Regions from separate parts of the Sedimentibacter sp. MB35-C1 genome, predicted to be linked through region 2. Evidence: riboswitches for the same ligand, from Rfam matches in the RefSeq annotation. Region 2 holds a riboswitch; the other holds the start of a gene.

Region 1 (15,412 bases), 1.7 Mb from region 2:
CAGTATTAAGTGATATAGGTATCATTATACCGATATCGGTTTTAAACCTTCCGTGTGTTGTGCTGCTGTTCTACGCGGTTCTCAGTGGCGGATTCCTTGGAATCACGCCGATAGCTCTCAATAAAGTGTTTGAAGTTATTGATCAGGGGATTATTGTTATTGATTACAATGGTAATGTTATCGAATATAACAGACGTGCCTCAGAACTGATGAATGATTTGGACTATTACGACTCTCTTGAAATTGGTTCTAATATTTTGGAACGCATACTTGGTGAACCAAAGCACCCCGGAAAATTATATATTTCGGTTGATGATTTGCCTGCCGAACTTCCAAAATCACAAAGCGGAAGATATATTTCATTAGCCCGTCATACGCTGGAGAGGTCTGGAGGAAGATTTTTCGGGTACGTTCTTGTTTTGACCGACATAACATTATTGAAAGAACGTGCGGAGCTTGATCCTCTGACTGGCATTTATAACCGCGAAGGTATGACAACAGCTTATTCGCAATTGCAAAAATATTCCCAAAGCAATCCTAATGTATCTGCAATAATTATCGACTTGGATAATTTTAAAAATATTAATGATACATATGGTCATTTTGGGGGAGACATGATTCTTAGGGACTTGGTCAATACAGTACAAGCCTTTTTGGAAGGAAAGTATGTTTTTGGGCGTCACGGTGGTGATGAATTTGTTGTGCTTTTGCCCGTGGAGATTGAGGAAGCTTTTGATTTTGCTGAAAATTTACGAAAGAGCGTTTCTGAAAGAATTGTTCAATACTTAAATCATAAAATTTATTATACCATCAGTGTCGGAATTGCAGGTTGTAATTTTCAAGAGAACTCTTTAAGTGATCTTCTTCATAAAGCTGATCTAGCTTTATATAAATCTAAGCAGCTTGGGAAAAACACGATAAGCATATAAGTTTTAGTTGCATCACGAAAAATGGGTTGAAATCAATAGTTTATAGAGATTTCAAATTAATTTAATAGGAATATTATATGTTCCCTCAGACAATTGTTTGAGGGACTTTTCTCTGCTTTTATTTTTCCTTCAGTGTTTTGATAAAATTAATCACATAATATGCATTGACTTTATCAGATATATCTGTTAGTATTTACTTAAATTGAATACAATGTGTTACAGAGGCTGCGACTTGTAAAGAGTACTAATTAAGGAAAGGTACAGTCGCCGAAATGTATATTATTTATATACATTGGGGTCATGTAAAAAATACATGGCACTGTCTTTAGCAGTTTACCCGACTGTTCGAGGAGTGCTGGAATACATTTGGGTAAGCAATATGTGGAATAAATGCCATGAGTCTTACTCATGGCATTTTTTTGATTTTTGCAATGAGTAAGATTTACTAATAAGAAAAATGAAGTTGCTTAACGCATTATATTTGATGGAATGAATATTAGGAGGGGAAAATAAGTATTACGGTCCTAGGATACAGCTTAGGACACATGATTTATCAAAATTAGCAGAAATACTTTGTCAGGGTGACTCAATTTTTTTGCATATAAATGTATTGGTGTAAAAAAATAACCCTGCTCATCAGAAAAGGAGAATTTTAAAATGAATTTTAATAAGAGACACATTTTTATTGTAATTACATTAGTTATGATAATAAGTATGCTGTTCACTGTTGTAGCATTTGCAGATGAAGCAGAAGAAACACTTCCAGCTGTATATTCAACAGCTTGGGCATTGCTGCCGCCGATTATTGCTATTGCCTTAGCATTAATTACAAAAGAGGTTTATAGTTCATTGTTTATAGGTATAGCAGTAGGTGCTTTACTTGTAGCAAACGGAAATCCGGTTAATGCGCTTGATACAATGATTATTAATGGATTTATTGCCAGTTTAGCTGATTCTTGGAACGTAGGTATTCTTATATTTCTTGTAGTACTTGGAATTATTGTAGCAATTATGAACAAAGCCGGAGGTTCAAAAGCTTACGGTGAATGGGCTAAGAAAAAAATTAAAACTAGAAGAGGTGCAATGGGGGCTACTTTTGGTCTTGGTTGCTTAATATTCATTGATGATTATTTTAACTGCCTGACAGTTGGTAGTGTTATGAAGCCAGTGACAGATGGGCATAACATTTCAAGAGCTAAGTTAGCGTACCTGATAGATGCTACTGCTGCTCCAATATGTATGATTGCTCCAATATCATCATGGGCTGCTGCAGTATCAGGCGTTTTAGAAGGTTACAATGGTTTAGAATTATTCATAAGAGCTATTCCTTATAACTTCTATTCACTACTTACTATAGTAATGATTTTGTTCATTATATTTACTGATATGGATTTCGGTCCAATGCTTAAGCATGAAAAAAACGCCAAAGAAAAGGGAGATTTGTTTACAACTGCTGATAGGCCATTTGAAAATGCAGTTCCGGATGCAAGCTCAGACAAAGGTGGAGTTATAGACTTGGTTCTTCCTGTAATTATACTTATTGTATGTAGTATAATCGGTATGATTTATACAGGAGGATTCTTTTCAGGAACATCATTTGTAGAAGCTTTTGCAAAATCCGATGCTTCAGTTGGTCTTCCAATGGGATCTTTGGTATCATTGATTTTGATATTTATATGGATTGTTGCAAGAAAAGTTTTATCATTCAGTGATTTTATGGAGTGCATTACCTTAGGATTTAATGCAATGGTTCCGCCAATTCTTATTTTAACTTTTGCATGGACGTTATCTTCAATGACAGGTGCCCTAGGAGCAGCTCCTTATGTGGCTGGTCTTGTAGAAGGAAGTGCGGCTGCGCTTAAACTTCTTTTGCCTGCAATTATCTTTGTAGTTGCTTGTTTCCTCGCATTTGCTACAGGTACGTCATGGGGAACTTTCGGAATTCTTATTCCTATTGTTGTAAATTTGAGTGGAACTATATCTGCAGATATGCTTATTATAGGAATTTCGGCTTGTCTTGCAGGCGCTGTGTGTGGTGATCACTGTTCACCTATTTCAGACACTACGATTATGGCTTCATCAGGAGCTCAGTGCAACCACATTAATCACGTATCTACTCAGCTTCCTTATGCTTTAACAGTTGCAGGTGTTTCCTTTGTAACATACATTATCGCAGGTTTTGTACAAAGTGTAATGGCATTACCAATAGGCATTGTTCTAATGATTGGAACATTAGTGGTAGTTCAGAAAATATACAGGGCAAAAGTCGAAGCATAAAAAACCCCGATAAAAGATAAACCAGGTGGTTAATACCAGTGCATAAAGTGTGTACACTAAAGCTATATGTACAAATAATTTAAAAGTAAAGAGGTTACCTATTAGATTACGGTAACCTTCTTTTTACGTTTTTCATTCTTAAAGGAGGCTGAAAAACTTTTTGTTTTATAAATAGAAGAATATGCTAAGCTTTAGATAATTAACCCCTACACATTGCAATAAATTTTTCCTTGGATACATTTTCAAGGCCAAGGTTTTTCAGAGTTCTACCTTCTTCAATACCATCAATCATAGCTCTTGCAATTACAATTATCGCGTCCGTACAAGGAGTAGGCACTCCAGCAATTTTGCCCATTGTTTGAATTGCAACTAAAGAGCATGGAATGTCTTCCATAACGTATCGAGTATTCAAAGATGTTTGACCTTTGATTCCATGGTAACCTTCACAATTAATAATAACTTCGTGGAGAGTATCACCATGAGTTTCATAAATATCTGAATATTCTTCTTTTAGAGTTATGCAGTTTACTCCGAAAGCTTTAGCGATTGCCATCCTTTCTTCATCCAACTTTTCTACAAACTTTGCCTGACTTGGAGTCATATCCAGATAGTATTCAAAAGGTGTTTTAGATTCAATTCTACCTGTATTTAAGATTGTAGGGCCAGGATGCATAAATGCATTTAAGTTATCTAAACTTACACGTATAATATCTTCACAAAAATCGAATTGAGGCAATATACCTGCAAAGAGCTTTTTTGCTTCTTCATTTCTGCTGGAAGGATATGTAGATGCAGTAAAACTTGTTTTTTGACCTGCTATTACAACATGTCCAACTTCTACAGCACGGCAAGCGAACAATAAAGTCGCAGTACAAGCTAACATAATGTTTGCGGTACAATTTAAATCATCCAGCTGCTTCTTGAATTCAACAGTACCCAATGATGCGTTGGGATTTAATACAACACATTGGCCATCTTTTAAATAAGGCATCATTTTCTTTGCCATATCTTTGTGGTAAAGAGACGGCAATACTACTAAAATTATTTTTGCGCCTTCCATTACTTCGCCAATATCTGTACTAGCCAAAGCAATTTTTCCAAAGCCGGTTATATTGCTGTTGCCTTCGATTAAAACGCCGCCTTTTTCATTCAATATATCAACAGTTTCTTTTACAATATCAAATATTTTTACTTCGTGACCGTGCAAAGATAGGTAGCCTGCAAATGCTTGACCGCCGTTTCCCGCTCCAATAATTGCAATATGTTCTTTCATTTTTATCACCCTTTTTCTATAAATTTTAATAATTAGTTGTTAAGGTTTAAATTTTTTACTTTATTTGATACCTTACTTGTCATTGCACTTACAACGATTAATGTTATAAATGATAAACAAACACCGATTGCAGCATAATTTATGGTTGTTTTAAGAATCAAACCGGTTGTTGCACCAATTGCCCCTGCTATCATGCTTGCGCCAATTCCTTTAGAGGTAATGAAATTTTTATTGCGAAACGCATAGCCTACATAAATAGGACAAAGCAAGGTTGCTGCAGAGAAACCGTAGGTTACGGTTAGCCATCCTAATGTATCTGTAAAAACAAGACACATTAAAAGTGCTACTACCATTGTTACGCCTGAAAGCATTCTTGAAATTTGCAACATCTTTTCAGGAGGAATATTTTTTTTAAATGAGGGGATAATGTCTCGTGTAATATTAACTACAGCAGATTGTACACCACTACTTACAGTAGACATTAATGTTGCAAAAACCAGCGCGGCAAACGCTGCCAGTAAAGGCAGAGGTAATTGAGACATGAACCAGCCTGTCTGACCGTTGTCTGCAATATTAGGGTTAACAGAGTTGATGGAAATGCCCATATAAACTGCCCATGTGAAACCGATTAAAGATACAACAAAAGAAATAAATAGGCTGCGATTTACTTTCGATTCATCTTCCATTGCACATACACGTTGGAAGTATAATTGATTTGTAACACCACCGGGAAGAATAGCAAATATCCACAGGAAGATTGTGCTCCAACCTATTTTTTGTAAAGAGCCGCCGATTGATACTAAATGAGGTTCTGCATTGTTAACAATTCCTGTTGTTCCACCTGCCATATTTGTAGCATAAAGTAAACTTGCAATCATAAATACTACAATAAAGCAAGAAAAAATGAAGTCTGTCCAAGCGACGGTTTTTAAACCGGCAGGCATTATAAATAGCAAGCTAACTATAGCAAAAATTATGCAAATAGTATTATAATTTAGGCCTGTTAGTTCTGAGTAAATGCTACCAAAGGCTGTAATTTGTGATGTTACCCAACCAAATGGAACAATAATGGTCATAACCGCTGCAATTACTTTAATAATTTTATTTTCACCGCAAAAATTATCAAAAATTTCAGGGATCGTTGTAAAGTTGTTATGTCTCAACCATCTAGCGATTAACATAATAACTAAGAGGGGGGAGCAAACTAAAACGCCATAAACCATGTGACCAACACCATTGCGGTAAGCGCTTGCAACATGTCCTACTAATACACCTCCACCCATGATACTGGCAAATTGTGTACCAATAACGACAAACATTGGAAGGCTTCTACTTGCTACCGCCCAATCTTCTTCAGAAGTTTTTTTCTTTCGGTTCATGATGAATGTAGGCAATAGGGTTGCTATAATAACAAAAAGTGTCGCAATGATAATTGCAATTGTTGTAATATTCATTTTACATACCTCCTATATAACTATATATTGTGCTACTTTGTACTTTTGAATTGCTGTATAGTTCAATTCGATACCTAATCCCGGTGATTCAGGAACTTCAACAGTACCATTTGGACGGATTAGTCTGTTAAAATTTGTAATGTCTTCAGCCATTCTTTGAACTGAGAAATACGCATGTCCCATGGGTACCAATGCTGAGGCAGTTGCACCAACAGCTAAGCTGGCCGCTTGTGTTATGCCTTCTTCAATCATAGAGTTAAAAAAGAGTCTGATGCCATTTGCCTTTGAAAATTCGCATAATTCAGAAGCAGGTAAAATACCGCCATTTTTTGTAACTTTTATACTGAAAATATCTACAGCCTCAGCCTGAATTAATCTTCTTGCATCCGCCATACTTACAATTCCTTCATCAGCAGATATAGGCATAGAAACAGCACGACGAACCTTAGCAAGACCGTCTACGTCCCAATATTTAACGGGCTGCTCAAAGAACATTAAGTCACAATTTTTAACCAGTTTTCCATAACGAATCGCTGTATCTACATCCCAACCTTGGTTTGCATCAGCGTTTAGCATAAAATCAGGGCCTGCTGCTTCTCTTGCTGCAATAGTACGAGCGGCGTCTAATTTATAATCTTCACCGCCAACTTTAATCATACAACCACGATAACCCATTTCTTTTATTCTTAAAATGTCTGCAACGCTTTCCTCTGGGGTTTCACCACCGAGAGACCACATAACGTCTATTTCTGATCTTAATTTACCGCCAAGTAGCTTATGGACAGGCATATTTGTTGCTTTTCCCGTGATATCATACATCGCCATATCAACTGCAGATTTTGCAATGTGATTGTTCAAGATGAGCGCATCCATTAATCTATGGATTTCTCTAATATTTGTAGGATCCTTACCAATTAAATAAGGACAAATTATGTTTCTTAGCAATAATGTGCATGTATCAGATGTATCCCCTGTAAAAAGTGGCCAAGGATCACATTCTCCATAACCGATGAAACCTTCATCAGTATGTACTTCTAAAACAATTATAGAAGAATCAAACAATGTGCCGTATTCTTTAGATAATTTATAGGGCTTTTTTAATGGTATTTTTAATTGATTAATTATGATTTTGCTAATTTTCATTCGAAACCTCCAGTCTTGTACTTTTTGAAAGTTACTTTTGCTTGGATGTTATTTTGATAGTTGTTTTTTCCATGGAATGTTATAGTCAAATAGAAGCAAAAATTTTAGTAAATTAAATAAAATTTTATTATAATTTATATAATCAGATTAGCACAACTCTTTGTTTTTGTATAATATAAATATGTATATATATTTTATAGATGCTTATTTATATATTTTACATAGTTTTCGATAATAGATTGATCTGTTATAATTAAGTTGTATCACTAGCGTAAGTTTGATAAAATAAAATTATTAAAAAAAGATGCTACATTATGATATTATTCAAAAAAAGATTTGAAATAAAAAGGAGGTTTTTTTTTGTTTTCTGCAAAAGAATATATATTAGAAGTTTATAAAACGCATAATTTCTCTAAGGCAGCACAAAATCTTTACATATCGCAGCCTTCTTTAAGCGCAACAATAAAACGTTTGGAAGAAAAAATTGGAGAACCTATTTTTGATAGAAGTACATATCCAATAAAATTAACAGAATGTGGATTGAAATATATTGAAGTAGCGCAATCTATTTCTTCTGCGGAGTCGGATTTTAAAGCCTATTTAGAAGATGTTCATAATTGTAATACAGGAAATCTTTCTATTGGGGGAAGCAATTTTATGATTTCGTATGTGTTACCAAAGGAGATTAGAAAGTTTAGATCGCAATATTCAAATATAAAATTGAATATTGTAGAAGGAGATATTTCTCCAATGCTGGAAAAACTATATTGTGGGGAAATCGATTTACTGATCGATGCTTGTGAAATAAATTCTAAGAAATATGTTGAATTTAAATACACACCGGAAACTCTTTTGTTGGCTATACCGGAATCGTTTTCTTGCAATGAGCAATTAAAATCGTATGGTTTGACGAAAAATGATATATTGAAAAATATTCATTTATTAGAAAAAACACCAATATTACCTTTACACCTTGTCAAAAATGAACCCTTTATATTTATGAAACCTGATACAGATACATATAAAAAATCAGTTAAATTATTTGAAAATGAAAATATAAAACCTAATATTATTTTATCCTTTAGCCAGCAGGTTACAACCTTTAATATGGCATGTAATGAAGTAGGATTGGCGCTGATTAGTGATACTTTGATAAAAAATATTGCTTTTTATCCATCTCTTGTTTTTTACAAAATAGGTGATTCAGACATTAGGCGGGATATTTGTTTTTATAAAAAGCGGGGCAAAAGATTGACTTGTGCTATGAGAGCTTTTTTGATGAGCTTACAGATTACCTTTGAAGAATAAGATTTAGAATTATGATATATAAACTAAAGTTTTGAATTATAGTTTATAATATTAAACAATTTGGTAAGAAAAATATATCAGTAATATTTACCGGGGGTATTGCATGTGCTTGCAGGTTTGTTTTGTAGTTTAATTTTAAAATAAAAATTGGTGACAAAATATGTAATGTAAATAAATTTTATTAATTTTCTATACTTACTATACCATAAAATGAGCAAAATTTCAAGTCTTGTAGTTTTTGAATTTTAGGTGTATTAAGTATAAGAGGTGATTTAAAATGGAACAAAAAAGTATGACGGCACTTGTTAGTGCATTCTCAAGAGCGTACCATGTTGAAAATAATAAAGTTAAAATTTTTGATGACAGCATTGCCAAGATGCTTTTGAAGGATGAAGAATATCTTCAAATTTCAAAAAGTATGGCAGACGGTATTGGTTTTTTCAATCCTAATTTTACAGGAACAAAAGATGCTGCTCTAAGATGGGTAGTAGACAACCAATTGTCCCCTTCACCGCTTGGTAGAGCAGCTTTTGCAGAAAAAGCACTTCAAACAGCTGTATCGATGGGAACAAGGCAATATTTAATTTTTGGTGCAGGTTATGACACATTTGCTTATCGTCAACCTTCTTGGGCGGATAAAATACAGATTTTTGAGATTGATCATCCTTCTACTGCAAATGATAAGAAAATGCGTCTTGAAGAAGCTAAGATTGAAATACCAAATAATGTTCATTTTATTGCAGCAGATTTTACAACTGAACAGTGGATGACAGCGTTGACTCAAAATACTGCATTTGATGAAAATTATATTAGCTTTTGCAGTATTCTCGGGGTTGCATATTATCTTTCTAAGCAAACATTTGAGGAATTGATTACTGTGCTCAGCTCAATTTTACCAAGTGGGAGTTCTATTGTATTTGATTATCCTGATGATAATAGTTATACTGAGAAAGCAGGAGAGCGTGCGAAAAAACAGGTTTTGTTGGCAGGTTCTGCAAATGAAAAGATGCTTGCAAGCTATTCGTACGAAGATATGGGTAAAACTCTTTTAAAACAAGGATTTTTAATTTATGAGCATTTAACACCATTGGAAATTACACAACAATTTTTTGAGGCCTACAATCATGTTAATCCTACACATCTTATGACGGCGTTTGATAATGTAAATTATTGTCTTGCAGTAAAAAAATAGTTAACACCTATGCAGATAATTAAAGAACTGACTACAACTGTGTGAACCCAGTTTCTGACGGCGGTACACTTACCTATCAATGGTACCGCAATGATGAAAACAGCACCGAAGGAGGAACCAAGATTGACGGTGCTTCTGGTACATTGACAGGTGAAAATATGTCAGGCGGCTATACTCATCCTGTAACAGAGGAAGGAATGAAAAACAAATAAATTTCTCGGACGTAAAAGAGGGTCTATATAATTATGCAAAGTATAAAGGATATAATGTAGATAAACTGCAAGCATTGATAATTATAGCGATGCCGATGATATCAGCAGTTGGGCTAAAACCTCATTTGACTGGGCTTGTGAGGCAGAATTAGTAAAGGGCACTACCAATACTACTCTTGAACCTCAAGGCAGTGCTACTCGTGCTCAGGTTGCAACGATATTGATGAGATTCTGTGAAAATATAATATAAATACGATATAAAATGAGGACAGATGCGTTAAAGCGTCTGTCCTCATTTAAAAATTGTGCCAGGATGACATTCAATATTTAAATAGAAAAAGTGAGTTTAATGTTAGTAAAATTTTTTTATATCCTAATTGATTCTATTCGCTATTGCGTATATAATGAAGATGATTAAAATTATTGAAAGTTGGTGAAGTGGGTTATGGAAAATGTGGGATATATCACTGCCAAGGAAGTGGCAGAAAAATGGAATATATCATTGCGCAGAGTGCAGAAACTTTGTGAGCAGGGGCGAATTCCCGGTACCAAGAAGTTTGGCAGAGCCTGGATGATTGCTGCCGATGCAGAAAAACCTGTAGACCCACGCAGAAAGAAAAAACGTATTCAAGATGGTATGTCTTCTGAACCCTCTGATCTGGAACGTTTAATCGATGCCACTTGTGTACCGATGCCCATTCATAATCCCGATGCGATTTTAAATATTGTAAAAGAGGAGCAACATCAGCTGCAATATGAAAGCGAGCTTGCCTATCTGCGCGGTGATTTTGAGCAAACTATACGCTGCTGTCAAAGAGCCGAAGGGAATGAAGCAGCAAAGCTTCGATCATCCTTGATTGCAGTTGCAGCATTCATTAGTTTGGGAAATTACCATGCTTACACGGAAATTGAAAGCTATCTCAAGAGATGCATAAAAACTAATCGAGGTAGCGACATAGTCGCCATTGCAGAGTTAGCTCTTGCCAGTGTCGCTGTAAGTGCAACACTACCCAATATGGTTCCTGATTGGTTGAAAGAAGGGGATTTTAGCGATCGATCGGTGTTGAAAAAGCCTTACACATCCTATTTGCAGGCTAGATATTTTTTTTGCGTAGGCAGGTATGAAGCCATGCTAAACGTGGCGCAAACTGCATTGACCTTAAGTGCGTCGGAGCAAGAAATCACATTTGCCGATATCTATTTACGAGTAACTTGCGCCATCGCCTGTTACCATCTCGAACGTGAAGAGGAGGCTAGACGTTGGCTCCTGGAGGTTATGCGTATTTGTCTACCTCACGGGTTTATTACACCCTTTGCAGAGGTTATTACCCAATTGGGCGGACTGATTGAGCAGTGCCTGAAGCAGGAATTTCCTGACTATTACGACGCTATAATCAGCCAATATAATCGCACTGCTAAGAACTGGATTACCTTTCATAATAAGTTCGCACAGGATAACATCACGCTTGTTTTATCTCTGCGAGAATACCATATTGCTATGCTTGTGGCGCGACACGTTCCATACGCAAAAATAGCTGAGAAGCATTATATTTCCGTGGGAAGACTCAAAAATATTATGATGGAGATTTACGATAAGTTAAATATATCTGGTCGTGACGAGCTTGCTGCATACATCATGGAAATAAAAAGGTGACTTTTTATGAGATAAAGGTCACTACCAAAAAAAGGAATTTTGCCCTATAATAGTATTGAAAACTATAATAGGGGTTTTTTTATGCCCTTTCACGAAAGGAGCAAATAAGATGAAACGAAAATTTATGTTTAGGAGGATAATAGCAACAGTTCTGACTATAGTTATGGTTGCGGCCTTGTTACCTGTTTCTGCATTTGCCTATGTGGGAGCGATGGACCGGGATGTAGGTGGAATTACAGCGGGAAACAAGGACGGTTACTATTATCTTCAAAACTCTTACATCGGATTTTATATTAGACAGCAGGACGGCAATTTAATTACTGTGCCGTCTCAGAAAACATTGAATGACGTTAAGGGAATGGGTGCAACGGAAAGCTACGCATTTTATGCCCAGACAATTAGGGAAGTAGAAATTGATCCCATAAGTACGGATATGAGCCGTGAGATATTTCCACTCAGTAGAAGTATGACTATTAAGTCTGACACGGAAAATCCCAAGTTAGTGCAGAACTTATATTTTGAAAACGGAACAATAATTAAGATTACGTACGAGCTGGTGCAGATTGACAAAGGAGCACCAAATGGAACTAGTGGAAACATAACAGGCCATGATGATTATGATTCGGGAAAAACCTGGGGAGTACTTTCCGAAGCGAAAATCATCAATGTTCCCGAAGGCTCAAGCATACGCGTAATGACTCGCCATAATAGTTTTGGAAGTGCCGGTCACAGTGTTGCGGGCAATATTCGTCTGGGCCGCAGTACATATGCCTATGACTATATTGATCGTACCGGAGGCTATACTCATTATTCGGCTCCGCTATATTCAACTACGGATAATATGGATCCATCGTATGATGGCTATTATATCACCGAAGTATTTACTGATTCCTTTTCCTATGCAAACCAGTTTATAGCTCTTGATGGATATGCGACGGCTGTTGCGTGGGCCAGTGACGGTCAAGGGGGTTGGATACCCACTCTGCTTTCCGGTGTGAGTGGACACTTAAACAGATATGCTGATTCGCTAAGTTATTCGCAGAATAATTCTTCGGTAAGTGTCAATCATGATTTTTATTTTAACGAATCAACATGGGCACTGTGGGGATTCCGCGATTTGTATGAGCTTGGAGCTTCGAATATTCCCGCTGATCCTGTGTCTATTCCGGCAGATGCGGCTTGCTTGGGTATTGTTAGTAGCGGAAGCACATTTTCGGCTCAGCCCGGGAAAAATGAGACTGAATTGAAATCCAGTTACGGCGATAATTTGGTTGCGGTTTTCCGCGGTACTTTTGAGCAGGTTTCCGGCAAATTTATCTTTAAAAATAATGCGGTTCAGCTTTCGCCTTCGCTAACTGCCACGTGGACGGAAGGCGGAGGGTTTTCTGTAGCATCCAACGGAACGGTAACTGTACAGAATGTCCATCTGTCTGCACCTACCTTTAAATTCTATAAGCCCAAATCCATTTCTGATGACAGCCTGAGATTTTCGTATATCGACGGAAAGCTAAAAATTGATATTGACCCGGACAAAAACGGTGCGATTCTTCATATCGACATACCAGGAGCCAAGTGCAGGTTAGAGACTGTCACGGCAACTACGGGTGGCAACTTAATTTTCACTGGCGAAATGGGTATTTCCACACCTTTTATTGATGCGGCTAGTATAGATATGAAACGATTGGGTATGGGAACTAAAAACAATACCTTTGGTATTACTGGAGTGGAGGCATCCGGTAATGTTGATATGGAAAAACTTTTAGGGCTTGGAATAGGCAGTGCTTCAGCAGAAATTAATACATTTCCCGGAGAGGAACGCTATGCCTTCGAGCTTGAAGTTAACGTGTTCGACATGTTAGAGGCAGAAGGAGAGCTGGAGCTGAAGCGTATTTATACAGGTGCACTTATTCCTAATACATTGGAACTTAGTGTGGCATCTGAAGTTGGTGTCCCAATGGTGCCTCCGGTTGTGGTTGCCGAGCTCAACGGATTGAGCGGCGGTTTCAGCAATCTGGCAGAAACTATCAACGGCGATTATTCTGCAATTCCACCTATTAAGCTTACAATTGGTGCAAAAGGAAGCGTGCTGGAGGTAATTGAAGGTTGGTATAAAGTAACCCTTGGAGCTGGCTATTACGAGGCAACACTTTCGGACGGAACAATTCTGGAAATTCCTATTATTGATAAGTATAGCTGGTATATGGGGCTTTCCGGAGATGTGCGCAATTACAAGGGCATAAATTATACCGGCCTCATGGTTAATGGTGGCATGAAGCTGGATATTGTAGTTACAAAGAATAAGCCTTTCATTAAAGCCGGGGGTGAGTTCAATGCTTCGGCATTTGCCGGAGTAGGCAATTCTTCAGGGGGCAAGAGGATGTACGTAGTGCTTGGTGCAGACGGCAAGATTTATGGACTGGTGCAAATTCCGAAGGAGGCATGGGCATTTGGTGATCTTAAGCTGCTCAGTGCGGAGATTGCACTTGCCATGGGCGGACAGACTGATTTTGCCATTACAAATACCTCGGTGAGCGATGCAGCCAGAAGCGCCTTTCACAATATTTCTGGCTATGGCGGCGTGGCTTATACAGGAAGTATTATAGGCCTTCCTTTCCGTGTTTATTATATCTTCCAGGATAAGGATGTGGGAATTAGGGTTGGAGCCTGGTGGGATGAATTTGAACCCTTTGATCCCAGCCCTTACAAACAAGCTCTGCTAGATGAAGACACCGGGGAACAGGTTGGAATTCTTGTAACTAATGATAATATTATTCTGCTTGCTTCAAGCACATGGGACGGAGAGCTGGGTATGATTGCTGAAAAATCCGGCAGTACAACTCCAACTGGCATAGCAGGCAGAGGTATATATGATTCTGGAGTTACAGGTGTTACTATAACTCAAACAGACGACACAGAAAAAAGATATGAGGTTGAATTTGCAGATGGCATTCTTGACTCTGATCATCTTGCATTATCTTTGATACTGAAGCAGGGTTCAAGTGCAACTCCTCAGCAGCTGTTAAGCGGCATGAGCATTAGGAGTTCAGGAAGCACAACATTTTCAGCCATACTTGCCGAGTATAACGAAGATGGTGAGATAACCAACCCGGACGAGGTAAACACAGTCTTGGGGGATGATTATGTGACGCTGAAGCTGCCAAACAGAGGAACATGGAATTTTGATTCATCTGAAGAACCGTTTGATATTGTTTGCTATTATGCAAGCCCTTATGCCTCTATTACGAGCATGAATATTAATCTTGCAGGGGAGCTATCAGGTACTGTACAGGATATGGACATTAGTACATCATACGTTCTGCGAATCTATCTCGGAGATGAAAAGGGTGGTACAGATTATCTTATTTCGCAGAGCGAAGTCCCGGATAACGGCGAAATCAGAGAAGTTATTTCACTTTCCGGCGGTGCAGTTCCTTCAGGAAGCTATTATGCAACCACAGTGCTGCTGGAGCAAATTAATGAGGATTTTGACGGTGACGGAAATGTAGAAGATGATGAAATTGCTTTCATAAAAACAGATGATTATGAACTTGGTGATAGTCAGAAAGTTATTTATACTAACACCCTCCAACCGCACATGGCTGAGGATGTTGAGCTTAAATCCGTAGGTAGCGAGACTATGCGCGCAATCTGGAAAGAGCCTTCAAGCGGACCTGAAGCGGATGGTTATTACGTCAGGCTGTATCAGAAAGACGGTAGCGATTGGATTACCACAGGAGCGAATTATTTATTGAAGTCAGAGGAACTGATTAAGGATGCAGATGGTGCATATAGTCTCGATATGGCTGTCACGGCGGGAAATAACAATGACATGATTTCTCCGTTGGATGCAAATAAAGACTATAAAATCGGCGTAACAGCCTTCAGATATCTCATGGACGAGGATGAGGACGGCAAGAACGAAAGCTTTCCTGCTGAAAGTGCGGAAGTGCAGAGCAGCGAACAATATTTA
Region 2 (15,412 bases):
CTGTAGGAAGCACTATTGAGAAACTATCTATGCCTGAAGGTATATGATCAATGCTAATTCCTCTATCCTCAAAAACCTCAAGAGCTCTTCTTATGATGCCAATTTCATTTGCCATATGTTCCTTATGAACATAGAAAACCGTGAAATTTTTCTTTCCGGCTATACCTGTAATTACATGGTCATCACCGTTGCCTTCATATGATTTTTCGTCTCCGACTATTATTGTTCCCGAATTATCGGGCTCATTTGTGTTTCTTATGTTTATTGGAATCCCTGCTTGGCGTGCAGGGAAAACAGCTTCGTCATGAAGTACGGAAGCCCCCATATAAGACAGCTCCCTAAGCTCCTGATATGTTATTCTCTTTATTTGTTTTGGATTTTTTATAATTCTCGGATCAGCTATCATAAAACCTGAAACATCCGTCCAATTTTCATAAATATCCGCTCCTATGGCAGAGGCTATTATTGAACCCGTTATATCTGATCCTCCCCTTGAGAATGTCTTTATGCTGCCGTCAGGATATGAACCGTAAAACCCTGAAATAATTGCTCTTTCGGAATTTTCTAGCCTTTTCTTAAGCTCTTCATTTGTTTTTTCTATATTGACGGTTCCATCATAGTTAAAGAAAATAATATCCTTCGAATCGATGAAATCACAATGCATATAATCTGCTAAAAGCATTGCACTTAAATATTCGCCTCTGCTTACAATATAGTCCTCATCACACTTGTTGTCCAGATTCTTTTTAATAGTGTCAAATTCTTTTTTAAGATCTATCGTTAATTTTAATTCTTCCTTTATTGAATTAAATCTATCTTCAATGATATTAAATATGGTCATGTATGGTACCGAAAATTTAATATGTGCATTAGTCAAATATAATAAATCAGTAATTTTATTATCTTCCTTAAACCTTTTTCCCGGAGCAGAAACAACTACATATTTTCTATTTTTTTCACTTTCTATTATTGCCTTCACTTTTCTGAACTGATCTGCATCAGCCATTGAAGTACCTCCGAATTTTGCTACCTTTAACACGTCTTTCCCTCCTTTATCAATGCCTGATAAAATATAACTTTATTACAATAACACAGTTCCAATAATATGTCAACTTTTTTAAAACACATGTCCGCAATTCAAACACATTAAATTGTTGATACAATCTTTTCTAATACATTTATAAATAAATTAATATCGTTTGATGTTATTGTAAGCGGAGGAATTATTCTTATGACTGTACCCCCTGTTATATTTATAAGAACTCCTTCCTTCATTGCTCTTTCCTTAATCATTAGTGCATATTCTCCGACTTCAAGTCCAAGCATCATTGAAATACCCCTTAAATCCTTTATTACTTCAGGATAGGATTTTTTAAGAGAGAATAGTTTTTTATAAAGGTAGGAAGCATTTTCTTTTATTGCTTCCGCAAAAATCGGATTTGTCAGTTTTGTAAGGACAGCAAGTCCTCCTGCGCACGCAACAGGATTACCTCCAAACGTTGAACCGTGATCACCTACGCTCAAAACATTTTCTAGATGCTTTGATACTATCACCGCTCCCAGAGGAAGCCCTCCTCCCAAAGACTTAGCAAGCAGAATCAGATCGGGTTTAATGTTGTAATTCTTGTACGCAAACATTGTTCCGCATCGCCTTAAGCCTGTTTGTATTTCATCCATAACCAGTAAAAAGTTATATTTATTCTTCAGCTTCATTAATTCCTCAACAAATTCATTAGTCAAGGGTATTACTCCGCCTTCACCTTGTACAGCTTCCAAAAATACAGCCGCTGTATCTTCATCAACCATTGAAGCAAGACTTTCAGAATCATTGAACGTGAAATAATCAACACCGCTTATTAATGGTTCAAAATCCTTGCGGTATTTTTTCTGTCCTGTGAGAGCCAGAGCCCCTGTAGTTCTTCCGTGAAAAGAATTCTTCGCTGTAAGTATTTTATTTTTTTTGTTTTCTTTTCCCCATTTACGGATAAGCTTTAGAGCTGCTTCTGTGCTTTCAGCTCCGGAATTGGTGTAAAAAACTCTTCCTTCCATTGAACTTTCTATTAGAATCCTTGCCAGCTCATCCCTGTCTGAATCATAAAAATAATTGGAAATATGGGTATAGTCCTGCATCTTATCAGTCATTGCCTTTATTACATCTCTGTCATATCCAAGGTTATTAACCGCTATTCCGGAAAAAAAATCAAGATATTTTCTGCCATCCTTCGTATAGATATAATTTCCTCTTATTTTGTCTATTTCTAAGTCCAGCCTGTTGTAGGTTTTTAATATATATCTTTCGTCATTCATGGTTAGCCTCTCAAATCATCAAGAAGTTTTGTTTTCTCCGTTGTCCCGCTATCCTTATACTTTATTACCCTTGCAGGGCTGCCTGCAACCACAGCCTCTTCCGGCACATCCTCTGTCACTACGCTTCCTGCAGCAACAACTGCACCTCTCCCAACTTTTACTCCTTCAAGAACAACTGCATTTGCACCAATCAAAACATCATCTTCAATAATAACGGGCTGCTTGCTTGGCGGCTCCAGAACTCCGGCAATAACTGATCCTGCCCCTACATGTACGTTTTTACCGATTGTTCCTCTTGCTCCGACAACTGCGTTCATATCAATCATAGTTTTTTCACCTATTACAGCGCCTATATTGATAACTGCTCCCATCATAATAACTGCATCCCGGCCTATTTCTACCATGTCTCGTATAATTGCTCCCGGCTCTATTCTTGCATTTATTTCATTTGTATCCAGAAGCGGAATAGCAGAGTTCCTTCTATCATATTCCAAATGATAATTTATTATTTGAGGATTTTCTGATAAAAGCCTCTGAGCATCTCCATATTCTCCTATACAGATGGCCATATCCCCTGACGAAAAAATTTTCATGTTATAATTATTCAAATTTATAGTAACCCCTGAAATATAAAGCTTAACAGGTGTTGATTTTTTTGCATCTTTTATATACTTTGCTATTTGGTATGGGTCTTGTAAAAACATTTTTGCCTCCATATTTAATCTGATTTTTTTATTTGCTCTTGTAAATCACCTATTCGTGTCAATAAAATTAGTTCACTTGTCATATTTATTTTTGCCATTTTAAAAAAAGTCTTCTGTGCTATAAAATCCTTTCTGTTTTAAGGAGAGCCTCGAAGCTAACTCCAAGGCTCCTCTTGCAAATATATTTTTCGAAAATGACGTATGCTTTATTTCAAGTATTTCATCCACACCGGAAAACATAACCGTATGCTCTCCCGGAATTGTGCCGGCTCTCATCGCAAGTGTATCTACATAATCTCTTCCGGTTGCCTTCATTATATCCTTGGCAATTGTTTTGGCAGTACCGCTAGGTGCATCTATTTTCTTATTATGATGCTTTTCTATAATATTTATGTCAAAGCTGTTTAGTTCAGCAGATATGCACTTAATTATTTTTCTGAGCGCATTTATACCCAATGAGGTGTTTGAGGACAAAAGCACAGGTATTTTTTCCCCTGCCCTTTTCATTTCAGATTTCTGCTCATTGGTAAATCCGGTTGTGCATATCAGCAAAGCACATTTATTTTTAACAGCATAATCTATTAAAAATTTACAATTGGAAGGGTTGGAAAAATCTATTACCACATCTGCATGTTCATTTATATCGTGACCTAAATAACCATTTCTCGGTGAAAGATGACCGATAACATTTATATTTTCATATGATTTGGCCTCTTTTACCAAAACCTTCCCCATAGCACCGTTGATACCGCATATAACTATATTCATATATCTTTACCTTCTACCTGCGCCGCTTGTTATAATAATACCGCAGCGGTTCATTTCACTAATCAGTTTTTCTTTGTTTTCTTCCGACATTCTGTAAAGAGGCTCTCTCACCTCAGAACTGCACATATTCATCAAACCCATTGCTTCTTTAATAGGAATAGGATTTGTTTCAATAAATAAGGCATTAACAAGCCCATTCATACCAACCTGAGCATCTCTCGCCTCGATAAGCCTTCCATCTTTAAAGTCATCAACCATTTTTTTAGTTTCAGACGGCATTATATTGGCAACTACTGAGATAACACCATGACCTCCCAAGGCCATCAAAGGAATAACCATATCATCGTTTCCTGAATAAACAAAGAAATCCTTAGGACAAATCCTTATAATTTCCGCAACCTGGCTTATATTTCCGCTGGCTTCCTTAATTCCAACAATATTTTTAATCTTTGAAAGTTCTAATACTGTACTTGGCTCTATATTCATTCCCGTTCTTCCTGAAACACTGTAAACAATTATGGGAAGCGCTGTATTTTCTGCAATTAATCTGTAGTGATTTATCAAACCGTTTTGAGTAGTTTTGTTGTAATACGGAGTTACTATCAATAATCCGTCAGCACCCGCCTCTTCGCAAAATTTAGCTTTTTTAATTGCTGAAGATGTGCAGTTGCTTCCTGCACCCGCAATAACAGGTATTCTCTTGTTAACTCTGTCAACAACAAATTTAATTAATTCATGATATTCATCATCGGTAAGTGTTGATGCTTCTCCTGTTGTTCCTGCCACAATAATTGATCCTGACAGTTCAACATGCATGTCAATAAGTTTTTCCAGGGTATTATAGTCAATTTTCCCATTTGAAAACGGCGTTACCAATGCCACTCCGCAGCCTCTTACAAAATCTATCATTTCTTTTCTCCTTATAAAATTATTTTTTTATAAATAATTTTCATGCCGCTTTTTAAAAAATGATAATAAAAAAAGCGACATAAGAGCAAAAGGGCTCTCAGACGCTTGCAAAAAACACTGAACCTTCTGCCCAGCACATTACAGCTCTCTTTTATAGAATTGGGAAGCATCCTATAAAAACAGTATTACATCTCTTAAACGTAAGCCCAGGGAAAACCCTTCGGCGAATCACCCTTTCAAAGTTGTTCTTTTACTATTGATCTTCGCATCCTCTGTAATATACCCATGAAAATATTTAATTTCTATACAGTATATTGCCTTATGTGAAATATGTCAATAAAAAGTTTATATATAAATAATTTATTTTCATAATAATATAAGATATTGCAATAATTGCAAAAAAACTAAGGTTGTAAAACAAAAATATGAGGATTTATGAAATAATTCCTTAAATCGGTAATAAATATGATTATTTGACATATAAATATTTAATTTCTGTTACAATGCAAATTTTTTAATGCATTTTTAAGAAAAGTATATTATAATCGACTTTGTATAGCTATTAATTATGGAAAATAATAAAATGTGAATAAACGTATTATAGAAATAAAATTACTCGTTATAGTTAATTATAAACTATGTATTGCAAATATAGGAGATGAAAAAAATGTTATGTTCAGTATGCAAAAAAAATGTAGCTGTTATATATGTTAATAAAATAATTGAAGGCAAGATGCAGACTACCGGTCTATGTATTCCATGTGCAAAAAAACAAGGACTGGCACCTATGGAACAAATCATGAGACAGGGTGGAATGAAACCTGAGGATTTTGAAAATATTAATAATCAGCTCACAGAAATTATAGGAGATATGGATTTAGAGAAATTAACACAAGATGTAGAAGGCGATGACAATGAAAATATGAATTCCATTATGAATTTAATGAATTCGGCATTTTCTGGCATTTCCAATTCAAACAATGGATTTCAACCTTCTGAAGAAGCACAAAATGAAATGGATGTTGCAAAAGGCAGCAGCACTTCCGGAGCAAAGGTAAAAGAGAAAGTTAAACGAAAAAAATTAAAATACCTTGATACTTACGGTACTAATCTGACTGAGCAGGCTAGATATGGAGAGCTGGACAGAATTGTCGGAAGAGAAAGAGAAGTAGACAGGGTTATACAGATCCTAAACAGACGCTCTAAAAATAACCCTATTTTAATAGGTGAGCCAGGAGTGGGCAAAACCAAAATAGCTGAAGGGCTTGCTGTTAGAATTTCCGAACATAAAGTTCCAATTAAGCTTTTCAACACAGAAATTTATCTTCTTGATTTAACAGCTGTTGTGGCAGGAACTCAGTTCAGAGGACAGTTTGAATCTCGTATGAAAGCAATAATTGATGAAGCCAAAAAAGCCGGCAACATAATTATAGTAATTGACGAAGTACACAACATTGTGGGTGCAGGGGAAGCTGAGGGCGGCGCCATGAATGCTGCTAATATATTGAAGCCTGCTCTTGCAAGAGGAGAGGTTCAAGTAATCGGAGCCACCACTTTGGATGAGTATCGAAAACACATAGAAAAGGACAGTGCATTAGAAAGAAGATTCCAGCCTGTAATGATAGACGAGCCTTCTATTAGCGACTCTATTGAGATTGTTAAAGGAATAAAGGATTATTATGAGCAATATCACAATGTGAAAATATCCGACGAAGTAATTGAACAGGCAGTATTAATGTCTGAAAGATACATCACAGACAGATTTTTACCTGACAAGGCTATTGATGTTATAGACGAAGCAGGTTCCAGAGCTAACCTTAAAAACAGTGGATTAGTAGAACTTGAGGCACTAAGATCAGAATTGAAATCTATAAGAGAAGAAAAAGAAGACGCTGCCGAAAATGATGATTATGAAAAAGCAGCCGAACTTAAAGTAAATGAATTAAAAGTTGAATCAAAGATTAAGGATCTTGCAATGGATTGTGAGAATGTGCAGCTTACGACTGAAGATATTGCCTATGTAATTGAAGCATGGACTAAAATTCCTGTTCAGAAAATAAATGAAGCTGAAGCTGAAAAGCTAATTAACCTTGAAAGCAGACTTCATAAAAGAGTTATTGGGCAACATCCTGCTGTATCAAGTCTCGCAAGAGCCATAAGAAGAAATCGATCAGGCTTTAGAAAAAGAAAAAAGCCTTCGTCCTTTATATTTGTAGGTCCTACAGGTGTAGGAAAAACAGAGCTTGCAAGAACTCTGGCATATGAACTGTTCGAAAATGAAGATACAATTATAAGACTTGACATGTCAGAATACATGGAGAAACACACAGTTTCTAAATTAATCGGAGCGCCTCCTGGATATGTTGGCTATGATCAAGCAGGATTTTTAACTGAAAAAATCAGACGAAAACCATATTCTGTTATATTACTTGATGAAATAGAAAAAGCACACGAAGATGTATTCAATATATTGCTTCAAATATTGGAAGACGGCAGGCTTACAGATAATCAAGGCAGAACAGTTAACTTTGAAAACACAGTTATTATAATGACTTCAAATGCCGGTACAACAATTAAAGCAAACCGAATAGGCTTTGAAAACAAAGAATATGAGGCAATGGAAGCAAAAGTAAAAGATGCTCTGAGGCAGGCTTTTAGACCTGAATTTTTAAACCGTATAGACGATATTATTGTATTCAGCGAATTATCAAAAGAAGAACTTGCCCAAATAGTTAAACTTATGTTAAAAGAAGTTATTCAAATAGGAGCAGAAAAGAAAATCCAAATAGATGTGTCTGATAAAATGAAGGATTTCATCCTAGAAAAAGGATATAATAGAAAGTATGGTGCCCGTCCTTTGAGACGAACTATTCAAAAATACATTGAGGATGAAATTTCTGAAGCATATTTAAAAGGAGAAATAACAGAAAACAGCTCTGTTTTTGTTACAATCAATGATGAAGACAAAACTGAATTAACTATTAAATAAATCATGTGGGTGATGCAGAGTGATTAAAATTGTCATAATGTATCGCCCTTTTTTTAAGGCAATATAACCCGGGACACACTAAGATGCTAAAAGTCTGCCATTCTACTTATGGCAGACTTTTTAGAAATGTATTGCTATTTGTTTAAAAATCCTAATCCAAGAACTCCCGGACCTGAGTGCGTACCTATAACCGCACCTACTTCCTGTTCAATAATATTTTTGATTTTATATTTTGACTCCAAAGTCTCTCTCAATATTTTCAACTGGTCATAATTTTGAGCATAGAATAAAAGCAAAGTTTTATCCGATAAGTCAAACTCGTTCTTTTCAATCCATTCATCAAACCACTTTATTGTTTTATTCTTACCTCTTACTTTTTCGATTACTGCTAGCTTTCCGTCCTTGATTTCAAGCATGGGCTTAATATTCAGCAGCGACCCTACTACTGCCTGCCCCTTTGAAAGCCTTCCTCCCTTTTCAAGATACTTCAGCGTATCAAGCCCAGCCACAGCAACTATCTTTTCTTTTGCTTTTTCCAACTCTTCTACTATTTCGTCAATTTGTCTACCCTGCTCAACTAATTCTATTGCTTCCAATATTAAGGCAAAAGCTCCAAGACACACGCTTTTTGAATCTATAATCCGTATGTTATCACTGCCTATCATGTTTTTTGCTATTCGCGCAGAATCATATGTTCCGCTTAATTCAGGAGCAAGAAATATTCCTAAAACCTGATCCCCTTCAAGAAGTATTTCACTGAAAGTTTCCACGAAAGTTCCGGGAGAAACCTGAGAAGTTGTAGGGAGCTTCTCGGCATTAACTAATTTTTTAAAAAACTCCGTAGAACTTAGTTCAATTTTGTCCATATATGATTCCTCTCCAAAATTTACAGTCAAAGGAACCATTTTTATATTATGTTTTTTAATAATATCCTCTGTAACATCTGAAGTACTGTCTATAACTATTCTAATACCCATGCTAACCTCACATTTTCATAATCAAATTTTTTGATAATAAAAGTATTTGAATGCAGAAACCCTAAATAATTTAGAATTTCTACTGTGCTAAAACTTGTATTTATTGTGGAAAAATATATCTATGTTGGATAAAACCTTTATTAAAAGCTCTTCTTCCTTGCTGTCAAGCTGCTGTAGAGCGCTAATAACCAAATCCTTGTGGAAATTCTCATGTGATTTGTATGCGGCAATTCCCTTATCGGTCAGTTTAATTTTAACCACTCTTCTGTCTTCTATCGACCGTTCTCTGACTACATAACCTTTCTTAATAAGGTTATCTACAGCAGTCGTAAGTGTTCCCGATGTAATTCTTAAATCCTTGGCAGTATCCGACATAGTCCTTTCCCTGCCCATGCCTATGTTATCAATGACATGCATTTCAGATATTGATAGATCTGAAAAATCACCGACTTTTAAGCATTTTTCTTCTATATCCAGAACATCTGCAAAAAGCCTAACAAGTATTTCATTCAGAGTATCATGATTGCTCATTAAACCACCTCAATTTATTTTGATAATCAAATTATATTTATTTTTAACAAATTTGTCAACAATTATTTACAAATAATATATCTCCAAAGAAAATCTTTTGCTTCCTCTGAATAATCGATATTTATTCTTTTAGTTCTGTTGACGCTAAAATCTTCGAACCCATCATCTTCCACATATATTTCGCCGCCGCACAAATCGATGCCATTATGATCCTTTGTAATTCTTAAAGCGTTACACAACTTCCCAGGTCCATTGCATAAATTTTTCAACTGTAATTTTGAAATGTCATCCATTAACCTTCCGTATCTGTTAATACACATCTGCTGTATATTTTCTACCGGTTCGGCTCCGCGCACAAGCACCGCGCTGCATACCCCTTCCCTTTCAGTAACAAAATTAAGGCAGTAATACATTCCATAAATAAAATAAACATATGTATAACCAGGTGGTCCGAACATCACTTTTGTTCTAGGAGTTACTTTTCCGCCATATCCGTGACTTGCTTTATCAATATCGGCAATATATGCTTCGGTTTCTGTTATTCTTACCTTAATAACATTGTCTTCATAACTGCGCACTATCACCTTGCCTATTAAATCTTCTGCCACCAACCGTGCATCCCTATCGTAAAAACTTCTTGGAAGCAATGTCATAGCTTAACTCTCCTGCTTTAAATTAAATAACCTATAAAAATTTTCCTTTGTTTTTTCCGCAATTAAATCTGTGCTTACTTCCCTTATACGTGCTATTTCCTCAGCAACAAATTTAACATGCTTAGGTTCATTTCTTTTTCCTCTAAACGGCTCTGGAGCAAGGTAAGGGCAGTCGGTCTCTATCAGCAGTTTGTCAAGCGGCACCTCTTTTGCCACATGCTTTGGAGTCTTTGACTTCTTGAAAGTAACCGGTCCTCCTAAAGAAATATAAAACCCCAGTTTAATAAATTCTTTTGCCATTTCAACACTGCTCGAATAACAATGAAGTATTCCTCTCGTTCCTGAATAGTGCTCTTCTTTCATAATTTTCAAAACATCTTCGTGTGCATCTCTGTCATGAACTATGTACGGCAGATCAAGCTCCTTAGCCAGTCTTATCTGCTCTCTAAACCATATTTTCTGTGTTTCTCTATCGGAATTGTCATAATAATAATCAAGACCTATTTCACCTATTCCCAATACTTTTTTATTTTCAGAAAGTCTCCTGAATGCATCCATTGTATCATCATTCATAAGCCTTGAATCATGAGGATGACACCCAACAGCTGCAAATATAAACGGATATTTATCGGCTAATCCTACTGCCGCTTTTGACGTATCTAAATCAGATCCCGGATTTAAAACAAGTTCGATTCCATTTTCATAAAGAGAGCTTATCAGAGCTTCTCTATCATGATCAAACTTTTCATCATCTAAATGGACATGACTATCAATAAATTTATTTTCCACTTTTCTTTTCCTTCTTCTTTATGTTTCTGTATTCTTTTGCTGTCTCCTTAAAAATATCAAGCTGTGAATCACCCTTATTAAATGTAAGTTCCATTGTTGTATCTCTCCCTGCAAAAACATATATTATTTTTGCCTTAACCTGATTTTTATCGTTAGGCTTTAAATAGTTAATGCCTTTAATCTCTTCCCACCTTATCAATGCTCCTCTCTTATGGATTCCTAAAGTTGAAATCATGGTCTTTTTTGTCAAAGGTATGTACAAAAACACCATAAGCAGCGGCAAAAGTACCATTGAAAAAAATCCTTCAAGATTTAAGCTGTTTGTACGTATTGCTCCGGAAATCAAAAATACAGCTAAAGCAACTACAAGTATGATTACGATAGCACTTATATTATGTCTTGTCTTATCATCCTGATCAAGGTAAAGCAACGGCTTCATATTTTCTTTTTTCTGCTTAAGAGTTTTCTTAAAATTTGAAAAAACAAAATAAACAGCAAATATAAATATTAACGGATAAATTATTTGTGTCGCGTTCATAGTATGTTTCCTTTCTGTTTAATATGCATTTAGTTTAGCATAATATTGTGCTTTATTCAATTTTTTTAGTGCATTTGATATTATATGTCTTTGTTGCAAGCATATTCAAAACATTGCTTTCACAAAATGAAAAACCCGCCTAAAGCGGGTTTCAGATTTATAAATAGCATACTTTAAAGATAAAATTAAATGCAGCTACTTTATTACAGTTTTTATAACTCTGTGGAAGTTTTTGTATGCAATCTTTTCAATTTCTTCTTTTGAAAATCCTGCTTTCCTCATTTCTTCAATAATGTTATAGCTCTTAGAAGCATCCTCAAGACCTCTTGTATACGAAGTTTCTTGTGAACTGAAGCTGTTCATTGAGCTATCATCTAAAAAGTCACAATAATCCATGCCCACACCTATATGATCGGTTCCCATAATTTCAGCCATATGAGCGACATGCCTTACAAGCATTTCTACATTTTGTTTATTCTTATCTTTATGGACAAACTGATTAAATGAATTAATGCCTACCAATCCATCAGTCTCTGCAATTTTTTTTAGCTGATCATCCGTTAAGTTTCTTGGAACATTACATAAGGCTCTGCAATTTGAATGTGAAGCGATTATAGGAGCGTCTGTCGTACTAACCACATCCCAAAACGACTTTTCATTCAAGTGAGAAACATCCATAAGCATGTTTTTTTTGTTGATTTTTTCAACAGCTTTTTTCCCAAGTTCCGAGAGTCCCCTATCCGGATTTCCCTTAACTCCGGTAGCAAGCAGATTTTCTTCATTCCAAGTTAACGATGCATGTCTTGCACCAAAATCATAGTATGAATCAATTAACTCAAGGTTGCCGCCTATACTGCTAAGCCCCTCCAGTCCAATAAATATATAAAACTTATCTTCCTCAACAGCTTTGCCTATATCTTCATAAGATTTGGCAATTATTAACTCTTTCTTGCAGAATTCTAGTTCCTTATTTATTGAGTCCATTATTTCCATAGTTCTTTTATATGGATTATCCGTATAAGGCGGATCAACCCAAATTACAAAAATACTGCCCGATATCCTTCCTTTACGTAGCTTTTTTAAATGGTACTTTCTTAAAATATCCTTTTCACCATCTAAGGTTTTTTTGGTAACATCTGACCAGATATCTGAATGGCCGTCAAAAATCATTATAAATATCTCCTTACATTAAAAAGTTTCCCAATATAATTCCCGAATACGTTCCTATAACATACCCAAAGGTTCCTACTAACATAATAGGAGCAACTAAATCGTTCCATCCTTTAGATATAGCCATTGCTGCAGCAGTTGTAGGTCCTCCAATATTCGCATTTGATGCCAACACTATTTCTTCGACGCTGAAATTGAACAATCTTCCTATTCCAAATGACACCGTCATGTTAATGATAACAATTACTCCGCAGAACAAAAGCAATAGGGGTGAATTTTGAATAATCAGCGGAATAGAAGCAGGAACTCCTATAACAACAAAGAACAAGTAAATTAAAAATGTTCCTATTTCCTGAGCGCCTTGAATATTTCCAAAGAATCCGGGCATAAAAGTTGCCAGCAGCATGGTAAGCGTAGTAATAATCAAGTATTGATTGCCCAGCATAACATTAAATAGTTTAAGCAGAAAATTAGAAGTTGGTATAATTTCCGCTAATAATTTTGATACTTCAGAAGATACAGCTACTATAATAAAACTTGTAGCCACTGCATAAGCAATATCCTTCAAAGAAATGTCCTTTCCTTTCCAAAATGCTGCTGCACTGGTTTCACCTTCAGAAGTTTCAATACTTTCAACCTTATCAATATACGGATGTCTGAAGTGTTTTCTAAATAATTTTAAAGATGGAATTGCAATCAATGCCAGAAAATACAGCGCCATCAGCATGTTATCTGCTACAATAGTTGCAGATACCATCTCTCCCGGAATTTCAAACGAATCAGCCAGAGCAACAAAGTTTACCCCTCCGCCGATATATGAGCCTGTCATCATGCCTGTTATTTCAGCAAGATACGGAACATGTTTTCCCAGCAAATAAAACCCTGCTGTTGAACCCGCAACTGTACCAATTGCTCCTATTAAAAAAATCAGCAATATTCGTCCGCTTTCTTTCCATATTTTCTTTATATTACATTGAAGAAGCAGTAGCGGAATTGCAAGAGGGACTACATAACTCCATATCACATCATATACTGATGAATCGGTTGGTATAATATTAAGGTTAGACAGAGTCATTGCTCCCACCAGTGCTATTATAGCACCCGAAACCTTTGCAGCCCATTTGTATTTTTGCTCTAAGTAAATACTGAAAGCTGCCCATCCTGTTACTATTGCCCATAGCACCCATAAGTTATCAGGACTGATAAATGAATTAGACATATAAATCCTCCTATAATTGTTTTACTGTGTTCAATATATTGAATATATTACAAGTATAGTATATTATAAAAACCATGTCAACGTTTTTTTCATTTTATTGAACTTATTTTGATTTTATGAATTGTATGTCCAAGAGGCATTTACATAGCGCTTTCTCATGCAATTACAAGCTTCGCTCTCATCCAAGCAGACTATAAAAAATATTTTATGATATAAAACAACCCCAGAATAAAAAATCTGGGGTTAATGCAAAGCTTAAAATATACTATTCAATAATTAATATTTATTCAACTCCATACGGCTTCAATTTCCACACATCTAGAAACTTGGAGGTACCATTGCCCATATGGAAACTGACTGTTCGGAACCTGGATTTATATATCTGTGTGGTATGGTACTGTCAAGATATATGCTGTCCCCTTCTTCAAGATTGTAAACTTTATCACCTGATAAAACTTGAAGATTACCCTTAATAACAACGCCGCACTCTTCGCCCTCATGGCTTATCAGGTCTTCAGAATTAGATTCATTAGGCTCAATTTCAATCCACAACATTTCTATTTGTTTTTTAAGATTAGGACTAAGCAGTTCATAAGTCCTGTCTCCATTTTTCATCATTATTTTTTTTCTTTCATTTTTTCTGACAACTTTATTAAAATCATCATATTCATCAAAGAAATAATTCATGGTCACATTCAAAGCTTTCGAAATCTTCCACAATGATGCAACTGAAGGCCCCGTAATATCTCTTTCTATCTGGCTTATTAGCCCTTTACTCAACCCGGTCATTACAGAAAGCTGCTCTATGCTGATTTTTTGTTTAAGCCTTAATGATCTTACCTTATCTCCTAATTCCATAGTACACCTCATTGTGCTGTCATATTGTATAAAAATTTGTCTAGTTATTAATTATATAACAAAGAATGCTGTTATTCAATACTTTATTACCTTTTTCTCCAGCCATGCAGCAAAAAAGTACATTATTGCAGCTATAACTCCCAGTACAAAAACCCCCATCATAACCAAGTCAAGTTTAAATGTCTGGCTTCCGTACAATATGAGATATCCGATACCTGCCTTTGAAACAAGAAACTCTCCGACAATTACCCCTATCCACGACAACCCTATATTCACTCTTATTACGCTCATAATGCTCGGTATGTTAGCGGGAATAATAACTTTTTTTAAAATTTGATATTTATTTGCTCCCATGGTTTTAAGCAATACTATTTTATCCTTCTCCACGCTTGTAAATCCTGTATACAATGTCATTGTTGTAACAACAACAGATATGGATGCAGCGGTAACCACTATACCTGAAAAACCCATTCCGGCCCACAAAATTATTATGGGTGCCAGCGCTGTCTTTGGCAGACTGTTCAGTATCACAATATAGGGATCTGTTATTTTAGCAAGCCGCTCAAACCACCATAATAAAATTGCCATTAAAAGACCTGCGATTGTTCCAACAAAAAAACCAGCGATTGTTTCCGTTGTTGACACGTATAAATGTTTAAAGAGGCTTCCATCTTCTATAAATTTAACAATAAGTTCAAAAATTGCGCTTGGAGTGCTAGTTAAAAATCTATCTACATGATTATTAACTGCTGCCCACTCCCACAAAGCAATAAAAATAACAAATATCAATATTTGCATTATCTTTATAAAACTCTTTTCTTTTTTTATTGATCTTAAATATTGCTCATGCTCCTTAGACATATTTATCGGCTCAGCCTTAATTTTCTCCCGCATCCAAATCCCTCCATATCTGTCTGAAATATTCTCCAAACTCCAAAGTATTTCTGCATTTCATCGGGGTTCTTCCTCCTTCGCATTCATCAAATTTTATTTCATAATC

What was found. Region 2 has a riboswitch for lysine ahead of dapA (4-hydroxy-tetrahydrodipicolinate synthase). Riboswitches for the same ligand answer to the same signal wherever they lie in the genome.
Region 1: it holds a riboswitch for lysine, as region 2 does, so the genes downstream of both, RBQ61_RS15190 (Na+/H+ antiporter NhaC family protein) here and dapA (4-hydroxy-tetrahydrodipicolinate synthase) in region 2, are expected to answer to the same signal.

What each region holds. Positions count from the first base shown of each region.
Region 1 is NZ_CP133188.1:3,117,983-3,133,394, reverse strand. Features, by position in the region: gene RBQ61_RS15195 (diguanylate cyclase) at 1-929, shown strand, start outside; lysine riboswitch at 1,141-1,295, shown strand; gene RBQ61_RS15190 (Na+/H+ antiporter NhaC family protein) at 1,587-3,206, shown strand; gene RBQ61_RS15185 (NAD/NADP-dependent octopine/nopaline dehydrogenase family protein) at 3,406-4,479, opposite strand; gene RBQ61_RS15180 (sodium:solute symporter family protein) at 4,512-5,933, opposite strand; gene RBQ61_RS15175 (mandelate racemase/muconate lactonizing enzyme family protein) at 5,946-7,076, opposite strand; gene RBQ61_RS15170 (LysR family transcriptional regulator) at 7,437-8,384, shown strand; gene RBQ61_RS15165 (class I SAM-dependent methyltransferase) at 8,662-9,576, shown strand; gene RBQ61_RS15160 (hypothetical protein) at 9,618-9,788, shown strand; gene RBQ61_RS17670 (S-layer homology domain-containing protein) at 9,862-10,038, shown strand; gene RBQ61_RS15155 (helix-turn-helix domain-containing protein) at 10,234-11,442, shown strand; gene RBQ61_RS15150 (S-layer homology domain-containing protein) at 11,552-15,412, shown strand, end outside.
Region 2 is NZ_CP133188.1:1,205,162-1,220,573, reverse strand. Features, by position in the region: gene RBQ61_RS05595 (aspartate kinase) at 1-1,039, opposite strand, end outside; gene RBQ61_RS05590 (aspartate aminotransferase family protein) at 1,147-2,307, opposite strand; gene dapD (2,3,4,5-tetrahydropyridine-2,6-dicarboxylate N-acetyltransferase) at 2,310-3,011, opposite strand; gene RBQ61_RS05580 (4-hydroxy-tetrahydrodipicolinate reductase) at 3,111-3,779, opposite strand; gene dapA (4-hydroxy-tetrahydrodipicolinate synthase) at 3,786-4,688, opposite strand; lysine riboswitch at 4,822-4,971, opposite strand; gene RBQ61_RS05570 (ATP-dependent Clp protease ATP-binding subunit) at 5,347-7,677, shown strand; gene RBQ61_RS05565 (DegV family protein) at 7,812-8,654, opposite strand; gene RBQ61_RS05560 (MarR family winged helix-turn-helix transcriptional regulator) at 8,742-9,185, opposite strand; gene RBQ61_RS05555 (DNA-3-methyladenine glycosylase) at 9,248-9,838, opposite strand; gene RBQ61_RS05550 (TatD family hydrolase) at 9,842-10,627, opposite strand; gene RBQ61_RS05545 (hypothetical protein) at 10,617-11,165, opposite strand; gene RBQ61_RS05540 (dipeptidase) at 11,361-12,335, opposite strand; gene RBQ61_RS05535 (DUF819 domain-containing protein) at 12,349-13,554, opposite strand; gene RBQ61_RS05530 (cupin domain-containing protein) at 13,873-14,412, opposite strand; gene RBQ61_RS05525 (ABC transporter permease) at 14,488-15,306, opposite strand; gene RBQ61_RS05520 (ABC transporter ATP-binding protein) at 15,290-15,412, opposite strand, start outside.